DNA from 3 places in the Sporosarcina sp. G11-34 genome. Region 3 is predicted to be linked to each of the others. Evidence: riboswitches for the same ligand, from Rfam matches in the RefSeq annotation. Region 3 holds a riboswitch; each other region holds the start of a gene.
The links. Region 3 has a riboswitch for S-adenosylmethionine ahead of KSU66_RS08935 (glutathione ABC transporter substrate-binding protein). Riboswitches for the same ligand answer to the same signal wherever they lie in the genome.
Positions count from the first base shown of each region.

Region 1 (2,272 bases), on a different contig from region 3:
TTTTATCGGGTGGTGAGCAGCAAATGCTCGCGATTGGTCGAGGAATTATGGCCAAACCGAAGTTATTGTTATTGGATGAACCATCTTTAGGAATTGCGCCTCTCCTTGTTGAAGAAATATTTCAGAACATTAAACAGATTAATAAAGACGAAGGCACATCTATTCTAGTTGTTGAGCAGAACGCGAATGTTGCGTTGGCGATTTCCGATTACGGATATATTATGGAAAATGGTCGAGTTGCGATGCAAGGAGATGTGGATTATCTGTTGTCAAACGAAGAAGTACGCGAACATTATTTAGGTGTTGGAAAAGAAGGCGAGAAAAGCTTTAGGGAAGGTAAATCGTATAAACGACGTCAAAGGGTTGTGTGGTAGAAATAGAAAAAGTAAAACCGCCTCAGAAATGTGGCGGTTTTACTATGTAACATGCGGCACTACTGGGCAATCCCCAGTTGGATTAGGTGTAGTATTATTTTTCCACGTTCCGTCGAAGGGGCCCCTGCACGGGACAGAGAAGTGCCGCGTCTCTGTGACTCTTAGTCTACGCATCTTTGCCAAGAAATATACACTTACGATAAAGTTTTAGAAACTTATTATTAACTAGTCTTACAATTTAGACTTGATATTTAATTCTGTTGTGTTATGATAATCTTAATGCATCCTAATTGAATAGTATTTCCTTATCTAGAGTCGGGGGAGGAACTGGTCCTTAGATCCCGCGGCAACCCTTGTTTAGCTGAACGTTCAACTAAACGAAATGGTGCCAATTCCAGCAAGCTTATTTAAGCTTGAAAGATGAGGGAGAGCTTGATTTATAAAATCAGACCTCTTCCTTATCGGATGAGGTTTTTTATTATTTCAGAATGGATGCCATTCATCATAATATGTATTACGTTTTAAACCAAGTTTTTCAATTGGTTAAGTTAGTGAATTGGTATGGATGAAACAAACAAAAAAACTATATGGGGGAATACAAAATGACTACAACACAAAAAACAGATAGCCTTTATCAAAAATCGAATTTTAACCGAATCGGGGAGCTAGGTAAGCTTGCACCGGAACAGTTTTCATCTTTTATAAACTTTAATAACAAAGCTTTGGCTGAAGGGAAGTTATCTGTAAAACTAAAAGAATTGATCGCAATCGCAGTTGCACATGTGACTGGGTGCCCATATTGCATCGATGTTCATGTAACGGCTAGTAAAAAAGCAGAAGTTACAAAAGAAGAAATCGGAGAAGCGATTTTTGTTGCAACGGCGTTAAAAGCAGGTTCGGCATTTGCACACGGAGTGAATGCATTAAATTCATTCGATGGTCAAAACGATGATGAGCTTTATAAAGCATCTTACTTCAATCGAATTGGCGAATTTTCAAAACTGAATGGCGATGTTTTTAAAGCGTTTATCGACTTCGATCAACAAGCTTTGAAAGCTGGGAAATTGACTGTTAAAGAAAAAGAACTTATCGCAGTCGCAGTCGCACACGCAACAGGTTGCCCGTATTGCATCGATCTTCATACAAAAGCGGCAAAGAAAGCGGGTTCAAGTTTGGAAGAAATCGCAGAATCAATTTTCGTTGCGGTTGCACTAAAAGCAGGAGCAGCATTTGCCCATAGCGTAAATGCACTTGAGGCCTATACGGAGTAATTCATTCGGTGTAACAGATGAATAAATTAAAGCCAACCATATTTGATAATGGTTGGTTTTTTTCTTTTTAAATTGTCATAATTCCGAGCGATACATATACGTTGTTTTTTAAAATTCATGTTATAATAGTTTTGTACGGATAACATTTTATCTGTTTTGAATAATCAGTGGTATTTAGCGATTAAAAGAATAACCACTATTAAAACTCATTTATTAAAAAAATTTACACACCTATATAAAGGAACGGGGAGAATTTTATTTGTTACATTATCAAACGCATGTTTTAGGTCCTGATCATGATTGGGTCGTATTCCTTCACGGACTTGGTGGTAATTCAAACATTTGGTACAAGCAAGTAAAGGAGTTTAAAACCCATTTTAACCTTCTTTTTATAGATTTAAAAGGTCATGGTGGATCGGTGGATCATCGGCCTGAATTACTGGAGTACACAGCGGAAGTACTAACGGAAGATGTCGTTAAAGTATTGGATTTTTTATCGATTGAAAAAGCCCATTTTGCCGGGATTAGTTTAGGGTCCGTTATTTTACACGGTATGCATATTTACGCTCCGCATCGTATTAAGAGTATGATTTTAGGTGGAGCAATTATCCGGTTTACAAGGTTTGC
Region 1 is NZ_JAHNZW010000002.1:85,721-87,992, forward strand. It holds gene KSU66_RS02535 (ABC transporter ATP-binding protein) at 1-374, shown strand, start outside; SAM riboswitch class I at 677-801, shown strand; gene KSU66_RS02540 (carboxymuconolactone decarboxylase family protein) at 977-1,645, shown strand; gene KSU66_RS02545 (alpha/beta fold hydrolase) at 1,905-2,272, shown strand, end outside.
Region 1: linked by a shared signal. The riboswitch ahead of KSU66_RS02540 (carboxymuconolactone decarboxylase family protein) and the one ahead of KSU66_RS08935 (glutathione ABC transporter substrate-binding protein) in region 3 are both predicted to bind S-adenosylmethionine.

Region 2 (2,272 bases), on a different contig from region 3:
GCAAATGAGTATGTTTTGCTAGCTTTGCAAGCACATGCCTATTATGAAGATAAATACCCGCTTGTATCAGCACTATCCCGTCCACTTATTTCTAAAAAACTCGTAGAAATTGCTGAAAAAGAAAACGCAACGGCTGTCGCACATGGCTGCACAGGAAAAGGAAACGACCAAGTTCGTTTTGAAGTTGCTATTAAAGCATTGAATCCTTCGCTTGAAGTGATTGCACCTGTACGTGATTGGGCATGGTCTCGTGAAGAAGAAATTGAGTATGCTAAAGAAAAAAAAATACCTATCCCTATTAATCTTGATAGCCCATACTCAATCGACCAAAACCTTTGGGGACGTAGTAATGAGTGTGGAATTCTTGAAGACCCGTGGGCGACACCTCCTGAAGGTGCTTACGGCCTAACAGTTGCAATTGCAGACGCACCGGATACACCAGAAATAATTGAGATAGAATTTAAGAAAGGAGTTCCCGTTAGTGTAGACGGTAAGAAATATAAACTAAGTGAACTCATTCTTCACTTGAACGATATCGCGGGGAAGCACGGCATCGGCAGAATCGACCACGTTGAAAACCGTCTTGTCGGTATTAAATCACGAGAAGTGTATGAATGCCCGGGTGCAATTACTCTTCTTAAAGCACATAAAGAGTTGGAAGATCTGACACTTGTAAAAGACATCGCTCACTTTAAGCCTGTCGTTGCTAAGAAACTAACAGAACTTATTTACGATGGACTTTGGTTCTCACCGCTTAAAAGTGCGTTGGAAGCATTTCTAAAAGACACACAGCAATATGTAAACGGTACAGTCCGCGTAAAACTATTCAAAGGTCACGCAATCGTTGAAGGGAGAAAATCACCAAACTCGCTTTACAATGAAAAACTTGCAACATATACAGCCGAAGATGCATTCGACCAATCAGCAGCAGTCGGTTTCATTAAGCTTTGGGGTTTGCCTACCGAGATTCACAGCATGATCCATAAAGAAAAAGAAGATGCTAAGAACTGAAGGGTCTTTAAGGATATAAAAAAATATCCCGAATCAATGTCATTCTAAAAGTGACTAGATTCGGGGGATTGGTCTTTCTTATTTATTCATATTTACTATTTTCATCTAATGAGTTTGTATAGATGGAATAGAAAACCTATTAATCTAATATGCTTTGATCCTTGACAAAGGTACTGGATGCGTATTATGATTATTCCAACAACTCCATAAAATTATCAAGAGAAGCTAAGGGACTGGCCCGATGAAGCTTCAGCAACCTCTGCATAGCAGGAAGGTGCTAAGTCCAGCAAGAGTAACTTCTTGGAAGATAAGAGTAGTAGCCCATATGTGCTCATCCCTCTTTTCTATCGAAAAGAGGGATTTTTTTATGAAAAAATAGAAGGAAAATAGAGGGGAATGGTAATAAATGAGTAAAATTGTAATTATATCTGGTAGCCCATCAACTACATCGCGAACGGATCTTGTATTAAGATTTGTAGAGTCTTTATTACATAAAAAAGGTTTTTCTGTCGACTATATTTCAGTACCCGATTTGCCACCTGAAGATTTAGTATACGCCCGTTTCGAAAGCCCAGCGATTAAAAAGGTCGTCGAGCTAATAGAAAATGCGGATGGAATTATAATTGGCTCTCCTGTATACAAAGCTTCTTTTACAGGTGTGCTCAAATCGCTACTAGATTTGTTACCAGAAGATGCATTTAGGGATAAGCCTGTATTGCCATTTATGGTCGGCGGTAGCAGTGCTCATTTACTGGCAATCGAATTTTCTTTGAAACCAATCATTAATAATCTAAAAGGAATTTCTACACAAGGGATTTACTTCGTAGATTCGTTGATAGATAAAGAAAATAGTGATAATCCCATTAAAGAAACAGATTGCGAATTGCGATTACAAACACAACTACAGGAATTAATAAATGCGATTGAAACAAAAAAACGTATAACAAAACTAGAGCTAAGCTTGGTTTGATAAATAAATGTATTCATAACACGGAAAGTAGGGGTGCAACCATGACAAAAAAAGAATGTATTTAAATGCATTTGAAATGAATTGTGCGGGGTTCCAGTCACACGGATTGTGGAGACATCCGGAAAATCATCCCGCGAAACAAGTGAAGCGGGTAGCATTAACCCAATAAAAGTAAAAATGAAAAAGCTTGTGCCCAGGAATTTTATATCCAGGTACAAGCTTTCTATCTACTTATAATTATCTATGGGAATCCTTGATTCAGATCAAACTATTTATTGCATGAAACGTCGG
Region 2 is NZ_JAHNZW010000003.1:160,251-162,522, forward strand. It holds gene KSU66_RS04985 (argininosuccinate synthase) at 1-1,011, shown strand, start outside; SAM riboswitch class I at 1,221-1,325, shown strand; gene ssuE (NADPH-dependent FMN reductase) at 1,418-1,981, shown strand; gene KSU66_RS04995 (histidinol-phosphatase HisJ family protein) at 2,240-2,272, opposite strand, start outside.
Region 2: linked by a shared signal. The riboswitch ahead of ssuE (NADPH-dependent FMN reductase) and the one ahead of KSU66_RS08935 (glutathione ABC transporter substrate-binding protein) in region 3 are both predicted to bind S-adenosylmethionine.

Region 3 (2,272 bases):
ATGCCGTCAGCTCTTTTCTACGGAAAAGAAACGCATGTCGGTGAACCGATGAGGGGGATTACAGCGAACTATATTGCTTCTTTCCTTACACAGCGGATGGAGTGGAATCCATTGTTCAGTGAATCAGACCTTGGCGAAACAACACCGTTGCCGGTTTCGCTGCAACAGAAAGACTTGAAAGCACAATATTCCACGCAAACGCCTTACCGCGCAGCAGCTTTGTATAATGTCTTCCTATTTAAGCGTACGGCCGATGAAGTGATGGATTTGTTTGAACAAGTAGCAATGGAAGCGATGGATGAATGCAGTGCTGCGTATCAAGCGGTTTGTGACAGAGAGCAAGTTAAAGGTGTAGGGAATCCTCGTGTCATTCGCTATGAGGAATTGTTAACGTACGCGACTGAGAAACTTGGGCAAGAAGAAGTTGAACGATTGAAAAATACGGTGCTTGACAACATCGAGGCGGATGATCGTGAACTCTGTATTGAAATCGTAGATAATTTAATGATTCAATGCCAAGAACTTGCACCGGCTACGGTTATTTTCTATGCACCGCCGTATTATCCGGCTGTCAATACGTCTGATAATCCTTTAGTGAAGGAATCAATCGCTTTAGTTCAAAAGGAAGCGAGTAAGTTCGATCTAGAGTTGGATCAAATTCATTACTTCAATGGTATTTGCGATCTAAGTTATGTTAATTACGAAGATGATGGCGATGGTTGGGTGGCGTTTGAGCGTAACACGCCGGTTTGGGGAGATACATACAGTATTCCCTTTAATGAGATGGCGGAGTTGAGTGCGCCTGTATTGAATGTGGGTCCGTTTGGTAAGGATGCACATCAACGGACGGAACGACTTCAAGTAGATAGTGCGTTTGTGGAGATGCCTCAGATGATTGAGGCTTTGATACGAAATATGTTTAAAGAGTAGTACAGATTTTTAGGTACCTGTGCATGACACTATTCTGACTATACAAACAAATTGTATAAAGTGAAAAGGGGAAGCTGACTACTTCGTACTTTGCAGATTTTTATTTGACCTTTTATTCAGATCCTTGAATTGTCATAATTCAGCGATGCGCAGTGCCCTTTTCTATCAAAGTATTGCATGTTTACTTGTTTTATTTAAGGGGTCATGCTAAAGTGAGATAAATTAGTTGCTTAATTCAAACAACTACATACTTTTAATTCTTATCACGAGAGACGGAGGGAACGGCCCTTAGATGTCTCAGCAACCAGCTTTTTAGCATGGTGCTAATTCCAATAGGTATTTTTTATACCTTGCAGATGAGAAGATTGTCTTATCGTTCGGGACCCTCTTCTTAATAGAGGGTCCTTTTTATTTTGGAAAAATGAAATACTTATAAAATGATAGACAAGGAGTAGAAGAAATACATATATTAAAAGCCGATCACTAGAAGAGAAAAATGGAGGATGGATAACAATGAAAATCAACAGGAAATGGTTAAATATATTAGTATTAGCATCAGTCATGGCGCTTGCAGCCTGTACGGGTGGAGAAAGTAAAGAAGAAGCCAATGCGCCAAAGGAAGGAAAAGCTGAAATAAGCGGCGACTTGGTTCTTGCTGTTCAATCGGATGCGAGTACGTTAGATCCTGCTGGGTCGGATGACGTCCCTTCGCATAACGTGCAACAAGCAATTTTCGAAGGCCTTATAAAACGAGATGACGAAAACAATCTAATTCCAGGTTTAGCAAAAGAATGGACAGTTGTAGATGAATTAACTTATGAGTTTACGTTAGAAGAAGAAGTTACATTTCATGATGGAGAAGCATTCAATGCCGAAGCAGTAAAAATTAACCTTGAGCGTCTAATAGATCCAGAAGTGGCTTCTTCAAAATATAATAGGTATGAAATGATAGCGGACATAGAAGTACTTGATGAATTTAAATTAAGAGTGACAACTGAATATCCTTTTTCACCTATATTGGCCCATCTTTCACATAGTGGTGCTGGCATAATCAGTCCAAAAGCGATTGAAGCAGATTATGAAGCAATTAAAAATGGAAAAAACCCAGGAACAGCAATTTCTGAAAATCCGATTGGAACAGGTCATTTTAAGTTTGTAAGCTGGACGCCTGGTGATGAAGTAAAACTTGTCAAAAATGATACATATTGGGGAGAGCAAGCACTTGTAGATACGGTCACTTTTAAAATCGTACCGGAAAGTGGCACACGTAATGCTGATCTTGAGCGTGGATTTGTACAAATTGCTGACCCAGTTCAACCGATTGAAGTGGATTTGCTGAACG
Region 3 is NZ_JAHNZW010000005.1:195,242-197,513, reverse strand. It holds gene KSU66_RS08940 (M20/M25/M40 family metallo-hydrolase) at 1-930, shown strand, start outside; SAM riboswitch class I at 1,188-1,293, shown strand; gene KSU66_RS08935 (glutathione ABC transporter substrate-binding protein) at 1,444-2,272, shown strand, end outside.